Regions from separate parts of the Anoxybacillus sp. MB8 genome, predicted to be linked through region 1. Evidence: predicted binding sites of a transcription regulator. Region 1 holds the regulator's gene; the other holds the start of a gene.
The links. The regulator Rex, encoded in region 1, represses fermentation and respiration genes when NADH is low (regulators of the CRP and FNR family bind a similar motif). The targets are predictions, from matches to a motif close to TTGTGAAATATTTCACAA.
Positions count from the first base shown of each region.

Region 1 (7,599 bases):
CATGACACTTTCTGCTTCCCCCTTGCGAAGCAAACCGTGGTCAACAAAAATGCACGTTAACTGATCGCCAATCGCACGATGAACGAGAACAGCTGCTACCGACGAATCAACACCACCACTTAAAGCGCAAAGCACTTTTTTATCGCCTACAAGTCTACGAATTTTACGAACTTCGTGCTCAATAAAGCTTCCCATCGTCCAATCGCCTTTACACTTACAAATGTGAAACACGAATCGTTTTAACAATTCATTTCCATATACTGAGTGGCGCACTTCTGGGTGAAACTGAACGGCATAAAACTTTCTCGTTTCATCGCTCATCGCGGCAATCGGACAAGATGGGCTTGTCGCCTCAACGGTAAACCCTTCTGGCGTTTTTGTCACTAAGTCGCCATGACTCATCCAAACAATTTGCTCTGTCGGTAAGTCACCAAACAGTTGCGACGCACGTTGTACCGTAATCGTTGCTTTCCCATATTCCCGATGAGTCGCTTTTTCAACTTTCCCACCTAAATGATGCGTCATTAGCTGCATGCCATAACAAATACCTAAAATCGGAATGCCTAACTGAAAAAGTGCTGGATCGCACGTCAATGCTTGTTCGTCATATACACTATTTGGACCACCCGAAAAAACAATCCCTTTTACATTCATTTGTTGAATTTGCTCTGCTGTAATCGTATGTGGATGTAGCTCGCTGTACACACCAAATTCACGAATACGGCGCGTAATTAACTGATTGTACTGGCTACCAAAATCTAAAACGACGATCATTTCCTGCTGACTCAAACGAAATCACCCCATCTACATATAATAAAAAAGCTAGCATTCATACCCTCGCATAAAAAAACGAAGGCAGAATTCTAGCAATATAGAACACTGCCTTCGTAGTCGGGTCATTTACGGTGTCCCGGTAGAGACTCTCGAACCATATTATCGAGGATATACGAAGGTAAGCATCTTAAATTTTAATTCATTCTACCAACTTCATTCCTCATCGGTCAAGATACCTCCGTTTTTATTAAATTTTCTAACAATTAACAACAATATATTACGTGCATATGATATATCAATGAAATAGGTTACAGGAGAATAACTAACTATGGATGTTCAAACGAAAGCACTTATCGGTTCATTTACTCAAGCTGTAGGTACTGTCACTTCAGCCATTGGAAGCATTCCTTTTTTAAGCGATAAGAAACAGTTCGCCCTTGATTTATGGGGAAACGTATTGCAAGCGACAGGAAACGCCCTAGAGGCAGATGCCGAGATCCCTGATACACTAGGTATATACGGAAATCAAATTCAAGCTATCGGTAACGTAACCGTTGTTGCTGGACTATTAAACAAAGATGGAAGTCAACAGGAGATCACAGGAAATTGGTTACAATCATTAGGGGGGCTCATTGCGTTTGCGGATGATTGGGAAGGTGAGCAGTCATCTTTAAGCCCAGTGGGAAATTTGCTTCAATCGATCGGCAACGCCTTACAAGCTATTGGTGGCATATGTGAAGGACGAGGAAGTAAAGAGGGAGGGCAGACGATTGGCATCATTGGGGCATGGATTCAAGCTGTTGGCTCTGTTCTTTGTTTTTTAAGTCAGTTAGAAAACAAGGCTACTCGTGAAACAAAAGAGTAGCCTTTTTTTTCAATGCTAAAACGAATCAATCTTTTTTCCAACAATAATTAAATCTCTTTTCATCCCGTCTAACTCGGCGACTTTTGGCAAATATACCCACTTCTCAAAACCTACACTCAAAAATAGTTTCATGCTCGGCTCGTTGTGCGCAAAGATAAATCCGAGCAAAGTATCAATACCAAACTTCGGACACTCCGCTATCACTTTAGCTAAAATCTTTTTCCCTAATCCTTTTCCTCTAAAATTTTCATGAAGATAAATACTTATCTCAGCAGTCGCATGATAGGCTGGTCTCCCGTAAAAAGATTGAAGGCTTACCCAACCACAAACTTCATCTCCATATTTCACCATCCATAGAGGTCTTTGATTAGGGTTGTGTTCCTTAAACCATTCCAATCTATCGTCTATCGATACGGGCTCTGTATCAGCAGTTACTAATCGACTTGGAATTGTCGAGTTGTAAATGCTAACGATTGTCGGTAAATCATCTATACTCGCTATTCTAAATGTAACATCTTCTAACATAATCATACTCCTTCGCATCGTTTCATTGTATATTTCTACATTAACATTCACACATAATTTTAAAATGTCTAAAAATAAAAAATCCCCTTATCTTTTTATAAGGGGATAGGTCCTTTACATAAAAAATGCGGGAGAAGCGACCAACGCCACTTCTCCCACACGAAAAAGTATTACATCATGCCGCCCATGTCAGGCATGCCTGGTGTATTTTTGTTTTCTTCTGGCTTGTCAGCAACTACCGCTTCAGTTGTTAAGAACATAGCGGCAACAGACGCTGCATTTTGAAGTGCAGAGCGAGTTACTTTTGTTGGGTCAACGATACCTGCTTCGATCATGTCAACCCACTCGCCAGTTGCTGCGTTGAAGCCGATGCCAGGCTTTTCTGTTTTTAAGCGCTCTACGATGACAGAGCCTTCTAAACCAGCGTTTTGTGCGATTTGACGAACTGGCTCTTCGATTGCACGAAGAACGATTTTCACACCCGTTGCTTCGTCACCTTCAGCTTCAATAGCTGCAACTTTGCTGTATACGTTCATTAACGCTGTACCACCGCCGGCAACGATACCTTCTTCAACTGCGGCACGTGTTGCGTTTAATGCGTCTTCAATGCGTAATTTGCGCTCTTTCAATTCTGTTTCTGTTGCAGCACCAACTTTGATTACCGCAACACCACCAGCTAATTTTGCTAAACGTTCTTGTAATTTTTCACGATCAAACTCAGAAGTAGTTTCCTCTAATTGAGCACGGATTTGGTTGATGCGTGCTTGAATGTCTTCTGCACGACCAGCGCCACCAACAATTGTTGTATGTTCTTTCGTTACAACAACTTTCGCTGCGCGACCGAGTGAAGCAATTGTTGTTGATTTCAATTCGCGACCTAACTCTTCTGTGATCACTTCACCACCTGTTAAAATCGCGATATCTTGAAGCATCGCTTTACGACGATCACCGAAGCCAGGCGCTTTTACTGCAACAGCTGTGAATGTACCGCGAAGCTTGTTCACAACTAATGTTGCAAGCGCTTCGCCTTCTACATCTTCAGCAATGATTAACAATGGCTTGCCTTGTTGAACAACTTGCTCTAATACAGGAAGAAGTTCTTGAATGCTTGAAACTTTTTTATCTGTAATTAAGATGTACGGATTTTCTAATACAGCTTCCATTTTATCAGAGTCTGTGATCATGTATGGAGATACATAACCGCGATCAAATTGCATACCTTCCACAACATCTAATTCTGTTGTGAAACCTTTAGACTCTTCTAATGTAATGACGCCGTCTTTACCAACGCGTTCCATTGCTTCTGCGATTAATTGACCAACTTCTTCGTCAGCCGCAGAAATCGCTGCAACTTGAGCGATTGAGTCTTTGCCTTCAATTGGTTTAGAGATCGCTTTTAATTCTTCTACTGCAACAGCAACAGCTTTTTCAATACCTTTGCGAATGCCCATTGGGTTCGCACCAGCTGTTACGTTTTTCAAACCTTCACGAATCATCGCTTGTGCTAATACAGTCGCTGTTGTTGTACCGTCACCAGCAACATCGTTTGTTTTGCTTGCTACTTCCGCAACAAGCTTCGCACCCATATTTTCAAACGGATCTTCTAATTCAATTTCTTTCGCGATTGTTACACCGTCATTTGTAATGAGTGGCGAACCAAATTTTTTCTCTAATACAACGTTACGACCTTTTGGACCTAATGTTACTTTGACTGCATCAGCTAATTTATCTACACCGCGTAACATCGCACGACGAGCTTCTTCGCTGAATTTAATTTCTTTTGCCATACATCTTACCCCCTTGATAATCATTTTTGTTAAGTATTTTTGTATGCTTTATATGTTATCAGGCGAACGATTAACCAATCACAGCTAAAATGTCGCTTTCACGTAAGATTAAGTACTCTTTTCCATCATATTTCACTTCTGTACCCGCATATTTTGAGAAGATGATGCGGTCACCAACGCTCACTTCTGGAGCTACACGCTCACCATTGTCAAGAACACGGCCTGAACCAACTGCAACAACTTTTCCTTCTTGTGGTTTTTCTTTCGCTGTGTCTGGTAAAACAATTCCGCTCGCTGTTTTTTCTTCAGTTTGAATTAATTCAATGACAATACGATCACCTAGTGGCTTCAACACGGCAAACGACCTCCTTAATTAGATTTTCGTTCCGTTATTAGCACTCATCATCATTGAGTGCTAACACACTTATTATATTAATGAACTTTTTTCAATTTTTCAAGTAGGAAGTTAAAAATTTTTCACTAAATCTTTCCCTTTTTCATTATGTCTTTCCTTTCGAAATTCATACAAAAAATATGGTAAAATGAAAAAGTACTCATTTTGTCAAAAGGGGTTGAACACGTGAAAAAGCAATATTGGTATGTCATTATTACATACATCGCCATGCAGTTATCTAGTTTAATTGGCGTTCCTTTGCTTGCACATAGCGGATTTGTTGACGCATCAAATAAAGAAGTCGCTCTATCCATTGCCTCAGGTTATTGGGCTGTCATTAGCTTCTCGATCGCTTTTCTTTTCGTTCTTTATTTCATGAGAGAAGATATGAAATATTCGTACGATCGCCATCAAGCATCTATCGGAACGTCAATTTTTTGGGGAATTGGCGGGTTCTTTCTTGCCCTTTTCGCTCAAGGCATCGCAGCAAATATTGAGATGCACGTATTTGGCGTCGAGATGGGGTCCGAAAATACGAGACGCATTGTTGAGATGGTGAAGCTAACACCAGCGCTTATGCTCGTCACTTCGATCGTCGGACCGATTTTAGAAGAAATCATTTTTCGAAAAATTATTTTTGGAACGCTGTATCAAAAATATAACTTTTTCTTATCAGCAACTGTCAGTTCCCTTTTATTTGCTGTCGTTCATTTAGAGTTTGAACATTTGCTTCTTTATGCAACGATGGGATTTGTATTTGCTTTCTTATATGTGAAAACAAAGCGTATTCTCGTCCCTATTGCAGCACATGTACTGATGAATACATTTGTCGTTGCTATTCAAACGTTATTTGCTGAAGAAATTGAAAAGATAATGAAAGAAGCAGAACAAATGCAATTCGTGATTTGGAGGCTGTTTTCATGAAGTCTGAGCCGTTGTTTTACTTTTTGATGGGCATTTTATTCACTTATTTTGCTGTTGATAGTGCTGACGATGGCATTTGGGACGTCACAACGATGCTATTTATTCTTATTGCTACATTAGATTTTGGCACCGCTATTCGTTCTTTATTGAAAAAAACCTCCCGCTCGTAAATGGGAGGTTTACTCATTTCCGTAATGTTTTAAAAAGTAAACAAGTGACTGCAATTCGACCGCTAAATCAATATGATGAACACGAATGTGTTCAGGTACATGCAGACGAGCAGGCGTGAAGTTTAAAATCCCTTTAATGCCTTTTTGGACAAGCCGATCGGTAATCGGTTGGGCAACTTGGGCTGGAACGGTTAAAATGGCTACCGTAATCCCACCTAGTTTTTCTTCCAATTCATCTAAATGATAAACAGGCACTCCTCCGACTTCCGTTCCTACTTTATCTGGATCTACATCGAATGCCATCACAATTTTCGTATTATTGTTTTTGCTAAAATTGTAATTTAAAAATGCCGTACCTAAATTACCGACACCGAACAACGCTACTTCTGTCGTTTCATCTTGATCCAACGTTTTTCTGAAAAACGACAGCAAATAATTTACATTATAACCGTATCCTTTTTTTCCAAGCGCACCAAAGTATGAAAAATCACGGCGAATCGTTGCTGAATCGACTTTTACGGCTTCACTTAACTCCGCTGAAGATACACGCTGCTTTCCTGATGCATGCAAGTTTTTCAAAAAACGATAATACAACGGTAGTCGCTTTGCGGTCGCCTGCGGAATTTTTGGTTGTTCATTATTCACGAGTCAATCCCCCACATTTCCTTTCACAAATAGTTAGCGCTTTCATTTTTCTCTCCTATACGTCTGAAAAGTTCTCCCCACTTTTAAACTATACACTATTTTTTTCATTCTGTCTTTCCTTTGTACCCTTTATTATTATTTTTGTCAAATTTGTTATTCGTACACTAGTGTTGCCGAACATCAAGAAAGTACGTTACACTATCAAAAGAAGATTGAGGTGAAAAATGATGATCATTTTACAAGTAAATCAACTATCCAAATCATATGGGGCGGAACAAGTTTTATCAGACATTAAGCTTGAAATACAAGAAAAAGACCGTATCGCGTTAGTTGGAAGAAATGGTGCAGGAAAATCGACATTATTAAAAATCATTGCCGGCCAATTGTCATATGACACAGGGGAAGTGATTAAACCGAAACACGTAACAATTGGCTACTTAGATCAATATACTGGTTTGCACGCCCATCGCTCCATTTGGGAAGAAATGCTCGATGTGTTTGCCCCGCTTCAACAAATGGAAAAACAATTGCGTGACCTAGAACAACAAATGAGCTTGCACGGTGCCGACTATGAGCGCTTACTTGAGCATTACGACCGTTTACAAATGGAATTTAAAGAAAAAGGTGGCTATCAATATGAAGCCGATATTCGTTCTGTGCTTCATGGCCTCCGCTTTTCTCAGTATGACTACACAACAAAAGTATCCACGTTAAGCGGTGGACAGCGAACGCGGCTAGCGCTCGGCAAACTGCTTCTAGCTAAACCAGATTTGTTGATTTTAGACGAACCAACAAATCATTTAGATATGGAAACATTGCAATGGCTTGAACAATATTTAAAAAATTATGATGGGGCCATTCTTATCGTCTCACACGATCGCTATTTTCTTGACCAAATCGTGACACAAGTGTATGAATTATCACGCACAAAAATAAAAAAATACGTTGGAAACTATACAAGTTATTTACAACAACGGGCGGAACAATTTGAACAACAATTGAAACTGTACGAAAAACAACAAGAAGAAATTTCAAAATTAAAAGATTTTATTCAACGAAATATTGCCCGTGCATCGACAACAAAGCGAGCTCAAAGCAGAAGAAAACAACTAGAAAAAATGAATATCATTGAAAAGCCGCTCGGTGATGAAAAATCGGCATCGTTTCGCTTCGAAATTGAACGCCCAAGCGGAAATGACGTATTAACAGCTACCAATTTAGCCATTGGTTATGATCAAATCATCGCAACAAACCTCTCATTTCGTGTCACTCGCGGTGATAGCATCGCACTTATTGGGCCAAATGGAATTGGAAAATCGACTCTTTTAAAAACGATCATTAAGCAACTCCCTGTAAAACATGGGGAACTACGCTACGGAACAAATGTACAAATTGGGTATTACGATCAAGAACAAGCTCAATTAACATCGAACAAACGTGTCATCGATGAACTATGGGATGAAGATCGATTAAAGACGGAAAAAGAAATTCGTACGATTCTCGGAAACTTTTTAT
Region 1 covers NZ_RXXX01000059.1:823-8,421, reverse strand. The annotation lists gene guaA (glutamine-hydrolyzing GMP synthase) at 1-774, opposite strand, end outside; purine riboswitch at 869-970, opposite strand; gene EKC99_RS14200 (DUF6944 family repetitive protein) at 1,103-1,639, shown strand; gene EKC99_RS14195 (GNAT family N-acetyltransferase) at 1,655-2,164, opposite strand; gene groL (chaperonin GroEL) at 2,335-3,951, opposite strand; gene groES (co-chaperone GroES) at 4,022-4,306, opposite strand; gene EKC99_RS14180 (CPBP family intramembrane glutamic endopeptidase) at 4,532-5,269, shown strand; gene EKC99_RS14175 (YdiK family protein) at 5,266-5,439, shown strand; gene EKC99_RS14170 (redox-sensing transcriptional repressor Rex) at 5,449-6,084, opposite strand; gene EKC99_RS14165 (ABC-F family ATP-binding cassette domain-containing protein) at 6,312-7,599, shown strand, end outside.

Region 2 (7,599 bases), on a different contig from region 1:
AAGACGGTGAGGCAGGGATGAAGGCGATTAAGCAAACAAATATGTTTTCCGTCGGTATCGGGAATCATTTGGCATCTTTATCTCCAGACTGGCTCGTGCAACGGACGGAACAATTGACATGGGATGAGTTGAAAGTAAAATTTATGCAAAAAGCTGGTCAATGACGACCAGCCTATTTTGCGCCTAATATTTGTTTTGCTTTTTCAACACGTTCTTCTGATGGTGTCGGGATGCCTTCAAGCGGATATGTCAGCCCGAGCGCTTTCCATTTGTACACGCCGAGTTGATGATACGGAAGTACCTCAATTTTTTCGACGTTGCGTAACGTACGAATGAAGTCAGCTAAGCGATGTAAATCTTCTTCATCGTCTGTGACGGTTGGAACGAGCACATGACGAATCCAGACGGGTACGTTTCGCTCAGATAATAAACGAGCAAAAGCTAAAATATGTTCATTTGTTTTTCCTGTTAGTTTCCGATGTTTTTTTTCATCGATATGTTTTAAATCTAGCAAAATTAAATCTGTATATTGAAGCAATTCATCAAGCTTTTGTTGGAACGACGGCTCCGTCGTATAACATCCCCCTGATGAATCAATCGTTGTATGAATGTCAAGCTGTTTACAACGGCGAAATAGCTCGATTAAAAAATCGATTTGTAAAAGCGGTTCTCCGCCACTTACTGTAATCCCGCCGCCAGATGCTTGCATAAACGGCAAGTATGTTAGGGCATCAGCGATGATTTCATCGACGGACATTTGCTTTCCTTTGCCAATTTCCCACGTATCTGCGTTGTGGCAATATTGACAACGTAATAAACAGCCTTGTGTAAAAATGACGTAGCGAATACCGGGACCATCCACCGTTCCGCATGATTCAATCGAATGAATAAATCCGTTCATATTGTTTTCCTCCTAGGTAGAAAGCTCCCACAATGTGTGGGAGCTTCCATTACATAGTTTCATGGAACGTCCGATTAATGACGTCAATTTGTTGTTCGCGTGTTAATTTAATAAAGTTCACCGCATAGCCTGATACACGAATGGTGAGCTGCGGATATTTTTCTGGGTGCTCCATCGCATCGAGCAACGTGTCGCGGTTAAAGACGTTGACGTTCAAATGGTGACCGCGTTTTTTAGCATATCCGTCTAAAATTGCCACAAGGTTTTGAACGCGTGTTGCATCATCTTTACCGAGTGCTTTTGGCACGATTGAGAACGTGTTTGAAATGCCATCTAATGCATATTCATACGGTAATTTTGCGACAGAGCTTAACGACGCAAGCGCACCTTTTGTGTCGCGGCCGTGCAATGGGTTAGCACCAGGTGCAAACGGTTCGCCTGCGCGACGGCCGTCAGGTGTATTTCCTGTCTTTTTCCCATAGACGACGTTTGACGTGATTGTTAAGATCGATGTTGTATGTTTTGAATCGCGATACGTTTTATGTTTGCGCAATTTTGTCATGAAGCGCTCAACAATATCGACAGCAATCGAATCTACACGATCATCGTTGTTACCGTATTTCGGGAAGTCGCCTTCAATTTCAAAGTCGACAGCTAAGCCATTTTCATCACGAATCGTTTTTACTTTCGCATATTTAATCGCACTTAATGAGTCAGCGACAACGGACAACCCAGCGATACCAGTTGCCATCGTGCGCAAAATGTGCGTATCGTGAAGCGCCATTTCGATTCGTTCATAACAATATTTATCATGCATGTAATGGATGACGTTTAACGTATTAATATACAACTCTGCTAGCCATTCCATGACGTTATCAAACTTGCGCATCACTTCGTCGTAATCTAAGTATTCAGATGTGATTGGCGCAAATTCTGGACCGATTTGCACTTTTAATTTTTCATCTACGCCGCCATTAATCGCATATAATAATGCTTTTGCAAGGTTTGCACGCGCGCCGAAAAATTGCATTTGCTTGCCGATTCGCATCGCGGATACGCAGCACGCAATGCCGTAGTCATCGCCGAACTCAGGGCGCATTAAATCGTCATTTTCATATTGGATAGAGCTTGTTTGAATCGACATTTTCGCGCAATATTTTTTGAACGCTTCTGGCAATTGTGTGGACCAAAGCACCGTTAAGTTTGGTTCCGGTGCAGGCCCTAAGTTGTCGAGCGTATGCAAGAAGCGGAACGAGTTTTTCGTCACAAGCGGACGGCCGTCAATCGCGACACCGCCGATCGACTCGGTTACCCACGTTGGGTCGCCGCTAAATAGCTCATTATATTCTGGTGTTCGCGCGAATTTGACGAGGCGTAACTTCATAACGAAATGGTCAACGAGCTCTTGTGCTTCCCGTTCTGTTAATGACCCTTCTTGCAAGTCGCGTTCGATATAAATATCTAAAAACGTAGAAACGCGACCTAAACTCATTGCTGCACCGTTTTGTTCTTTAATCGCCGCAAGGTAAGCGAAATATAGCCATTGGAACGCTTCGTGTGCATTGCGCGCTGGTTTAGAAATATCGTAGCCGTAACTTGCAGCCATTTCTTTTAATTCTTGAAGGGCGCGAATTTGTTCAGCTAATTCTTCACGAAGACGAATGATGTCTTCACTCATTGTACGCGCACCTGTGTTGCGTAAATCTTTTTTCTTCTCTTCAATTAAGCGATCAACACCGTATAAGGCCACGCGACGATAGTCACCGATAATGCGACCGCGTCCATATGCGTCAGGAAGCCCTGTAATGATTCCTGCTTTGCGCGCCGCTTTCATTTCGTCCGTATATACGTCAAATACGCCTTGGTTATGCGTTTTACGATATTGAGTGAAAATTTTCTTTACTTCATCGCTTACTTGGTAGCCGTACGCTTCGCATGCTTGCTCGGCCATGCGAATACCGCCAAATGGCATAAGCGCCCGTTTAAACGGTTCGTCTGTTTGGAAACCGACGACTTTTTCAAGTTCTTTATTCAAATAGCCAGGTCCGTGCGACGTAATGGTCGATACGATTTCCGTATCCATGTTGAGAACGCCGCCTTTTTCGCGTTCTAGTTTCGAAAGTTCCATCACTTGTTCCCAAAGTTTTTTCGTCGCTTCCGTCGGACCTTGTAAAAACGATTCATCCCCTGTGTAAACGGTTACGTTATTTAAAATAAAATCGCGAACGTCAATTTCTTTTTTCCATTTATCACCTTTAAACGTTCTCCAAGCGTCCATTAACGCTTCATGTACAGTCAGTAGCGCCATTATAATCTCCTCCCATTCATTCAGGATAATAAAAATATCCCCTATATAAAGAATACTACTTTTTAACAAGGTGAGGAGCATAAAGGATTGAAAAATTTGTGAAAAGTTGATCAAAAACATTTTTTAAAATAAAGATTTTTCCAAAAATTATTTTTATAAAATTTGTTGCATAAAAACAAAAAAGCTGATAATATGTGAAACATGAGGAGCATAACATGTTTATACACAAGCATTTATTATTTTACAGCAAATAGTAAGGGGGAATAACAATGGTGAAAAAAGGAATGATTGCAACGCTTGTCTTTATGCTTATGTTTGCGCTTGTTGGATGTGGTAGTTCGACAGAAAAAACGGCGACAACAGAAAAGAAAATTACTGTCGTCACAGATGCGGCGTTTGCCCCATTTGAATACATGGATAAAGGGGAAATTGTCGGTTTTGATGTCGATTTATTAAAAGCTGTCATGAAAGAAGCTGGACTAGAATATGAATTAAAAAACATCGGTTGGGATCCATTGTTTGCGGCTATTCAAGGGAAAACAGCGGATATGGCCGTTTCAGGAATTACAATTAACGATGATCGGAAACAAACGTATGACTTTTCTATTCCGTACTTTGAATCGACACATATGATTCTTGTTAAAGAAGGAAGTTCGATTAAAAGCGCGAAAGATTTACAAGGAAAAGTTGTCGGCGTCCAAAACGGTACAACTGGACAAGAAGCGGTTGAGAAGATTTTAGGAAAAGAGAATAAAAATATTAAAAAGTTTGAGAATACGGTCGTTGCGATTATGGACTTATTAAACGGTGGTGTGGAAGCCGTTGTCACAGATAATGCCGTCGCCAACGAATACGTAAAAAATAATCCAGATGCTAAAATTGTAGCGTTCGAAGACCCAGAACATTTTGAATCTGAATTTTACGGCTTTATGTTCCCGAAAGGAAGCGAGTTAAAACAAAAAGTAGACGAAGCGTTGAAAAAAGTCATCGAAAATGGCACGTACACAGAAATTTACAAAAAATGGTTTGGTGCAGAACCGAATATTGAATCATTACAACAACAGCAATAACGTTGATGTAAAAATTGCGTAACTTTAGACAGTTACGCAATTTTTACAAAGGGAAAGGTGATTAATGATGGATTTTCGTTTCAATATGATTGTTGAATATGCACCGTTTTTTTTGAAAGGAGTGCTCTGGACGATCGGCTTATCGTTAGTTGGCATTTTTTTCGGGACGATTCTCGGTTTAGCCATCGGGCTCGGAAAAATGGTTCAAAGCCGCCTCGTTCGTCTTCCTTTTGATTGGTACGTTCATTTTTTCCGTGGCACGCCATTATTCGTACAAATTTTGCTTATTCATTTTGGTGTGATGCCTATTTTTACGGCTCAACCGAATCCGCTCGTATCTGGCGCAATTTCTTTATCTTTAAACGCGGCTGCATATATTGCGGAAATTTTCCGTGCTGGCATCCAGTCCATTGATCGCGGTCAAATGGAAGCGGCCCGTTCGCTTGGAATGACACACGTACAGGCAATGCGTTACATCATTTTGCCACAAGCCATTAAACGAATGATCCCACCGCTCGGCAATGAATTTATCGTTCTCATTAAAGATTCGTCTCTTGCGGCAATTATTGCGGCACCTGAACTGATGTACTGGGGACGAGCAATGCAAGGGCAATATTATCGCGTCTGGGAGCCGTACTTAACTGTTGCGCTCATTTACTTAGTGCTTACCCTCTCGTTAAGCAAGTTGCTACATCGGTTAGAAAGAAGGTATGATGCATGATTCAAGTGACAAATTTAAAAAAATCGTTCGGATCGCTACAAGTGTTAAAAGGAATTGATGTACACATTCATGAAAAAGAAGTGGTCGTCGTTATCGGCCCTTCTGGTTCAGGAAAGTCGACATTTTTACGTTGTTTAAACTTGCTTGAAGATTTTGATGAGGGGGATATCATCGTTGACGGATTTCATTTAAAGGATCCGAAAACGGATTTAAATAAAGTGCGTGAAGAAGTTGGCATGGTGTTTCAACGATTTAACTTATTTCCGCATATGACGGTGCTTGATAATATTACACTCGCCCCGATGAAAGTGCGCAAATGGTCGAAAGAAAAAGCGACAGAAAAAGCGATGCAGTTGCTTGCGAAAGTCGGTTTACAAGATAAGGCACACGTATATCCGGATTCATTATCCGGTGGACAGGCACAGCGTGTTGCTATTGCTCGTGCGCTTGCGATGGAGCCGAAAGTGATGTTATTTGACGAGCCGACGTCTGCGCTCGATCCGGAAATGGTCGGGGAAGTGCTTGCCGTCATGAAGCAACTAGCGAAAGAAGGCATGACGATGGTCGTCGTGACGCATGAGATGGGATTTGCGCGTGAAGTCGGGGATCGCGTTCTCTTTATGGACGGTGGAGTGATTGTAGAGGAAGGAACACCACAACAAATTTTTGATGCACCACAACATGAGCGAACGAAGTCGTTTTTATCTAAAGTGTTATAAGAAAAAGGTGTCCCATGTTGTCAGGACACCTTTCGTTTTTTTATGCTAATAATTGTTTTTCTAATGCCACTTCAACAGGAACGAAGTCGTAACCGAGGTCGCGTGCGACTGCTTCGTATGTGATTTCTCCGTTTGCGACGTTTACACCAAGGCGTAATGCAGGGTTGTCTGCGACCGCTTTGTGTACGCCTTTATTTGCAATTTGTAGTGCATATGGCATTGTGACGTTTGTAAGTGCAAGTGTTGATGTGCGTGGCACAGCTCCAGGCATATTCGCTACTGCGTAGTGAACGACGCCGTGTTTCACATATGTTGGGTTGTCGTGCGTTGTTACATGGTCGCTCGTTTCAACAATCCCGCCTTGGTCGATCGCTACGTCAACGATGACTGAACCTGGTTGCATCGCTTTGACCATTTCTTCTGTCACTAATTTTGGCGCTTTTGCTCCTGGGATTAATACTGCACCGATCACAAGGTCAGACTCCGCAACAGCTTGTGCGATGTTCATTGGGTTAGACATAAGCGTATTAATTTGGCTTCCGAAAATATCGTCAAGTTCACGTAAACGTTCTGCGCTTAAGTCGATAATCGTGACGTTTGCACCTAAGCCGATCGCCACTTTTGCTGCGTTCGTTCCGACGACACCGCCGCCAATGATCGTTACTTTTCCGCGGCTAACGCCTGGAACTCCGGAAAGAAGAATACCTTTTCCGCCTTTTGTTTTTTCAAGAAATTGGGCACCAATTTGTGCTGCCATCCGTCCTGCTACTTCGCTCATCGGTGTCAAAAGCGGTAACGTACGACCAACTTGTACCGTTTCATAAGCGATTGCGATGACGCCTTTTTCTTTTAGCGCACGCGCTAACTCTGGTTCAGCAGCGAGGTGTAAGTATGTGAACAATACTAATCCCGGACGGAAGTATTCGTACTCGCTTGGTAGCGGTTCTTTTACTTTCATTACCATATCCGCTTGCGCCCATACATCTGCGGCACGTTCAACGATTTGTGCGCCTGCTTGAACGTAAGCTTCATCTGTGAAACCGCTTCCAATTCCTGCATCTTTCTCAATGATGACAGTATGTCCATTGCTGACGAATGACATAACGCCAGCTGGTGTAATCGCTACACGATTTTCATTATTTTTAATCTCTTTTGGAACACCAATAATCATGTGCTGTTTCCCCTTTCATGTTGTCTTTCGTTATTATCTACAGTATAAATGTTTTTTATCATTTGTTGTTTGTTTAGAAAAGAGAAAGAAAAAACAAGCTTTTGTGGATTTCCACAAAAGCTATGTTATCCGATATTTGTCTAATTTCATATCGATATATAGTTTTACTTTTTCGCTCATATTGCTTAAGTCGATGTTTCCAATTTCACTTATTCGCTTCAGACGGTAAGCGAGTGTATTCGGATGAATATTGAGCGTTTTCGCCGTTTCATTGACGTTGCTGTCACAGTCAAGATACGTTTCAATCGTCTCCACTAAGTTGGTGTGATGCTGTGCGTCGTACTGTTTCAGCTTTTCGAGCGCAACGTTGTGGAAATCCCCATGTCGTTTTTGTTCAAAAAGTAAATCAAAAAATTGATACATGCCAAGATGCTGATAGCTTTGAATATTCGCAAGTTGATGAGGAAAGGCGCGTTTCATTTTTAATACCGTTTGTGCTTCTTCATAACTTTTTGCAATTTTTGTGTAGCACTCATATACATTTCCGAACGCCCCCATCATAATGTCGACGCGAAATCGCTCTTTCATTTGCGTCATAAACGAGCGAAAAAATCGCTCAATGTGCGATTCCCCGTAGACGTTCGAGCTTGGAGCGACGAGCACGATAAGCCGCTGATGGTCGATCGTATAAAGCGGAATAGCGAGTTGT
Region 2 covers NZ_RXXX01000047.1:3,330-10,928, forward strand. The annotation lists gene pgmB (beta-phosphoglucomutase) at 1-164, shown strand, start outside; gene pflA (pyruvate formate-lyase-activating protein) at 173-901, opposite strand; gene pflB (formate C-acetyltransferase) at 951-3,209, opposite strand; gene EKC99_RS13230 (basic amino acid ABC transporter substrate-binding protein) at 3,479-4,279, shown strand; gene EKC99_RS13235 (amino acid ABC transporter permease) at 4,347-5,000, shown strand; gene EKC99_RS13240 (amino acid ABC transporter ATP-binding protein) at 4,997-5,719, shown strand; gene ald (alanine dehydrogenase) at 5,760-6,890, opposite strand; gene EKC99_RS13250 (PucR family transcriptional regulator) at 7,011-7,599, opposite strand, start outside.
Region 2: a site for Rex is predicted at 3,306-3,323, ahead of pflB (formate C-acetyltransferase). Genes of this name have one in related genera too.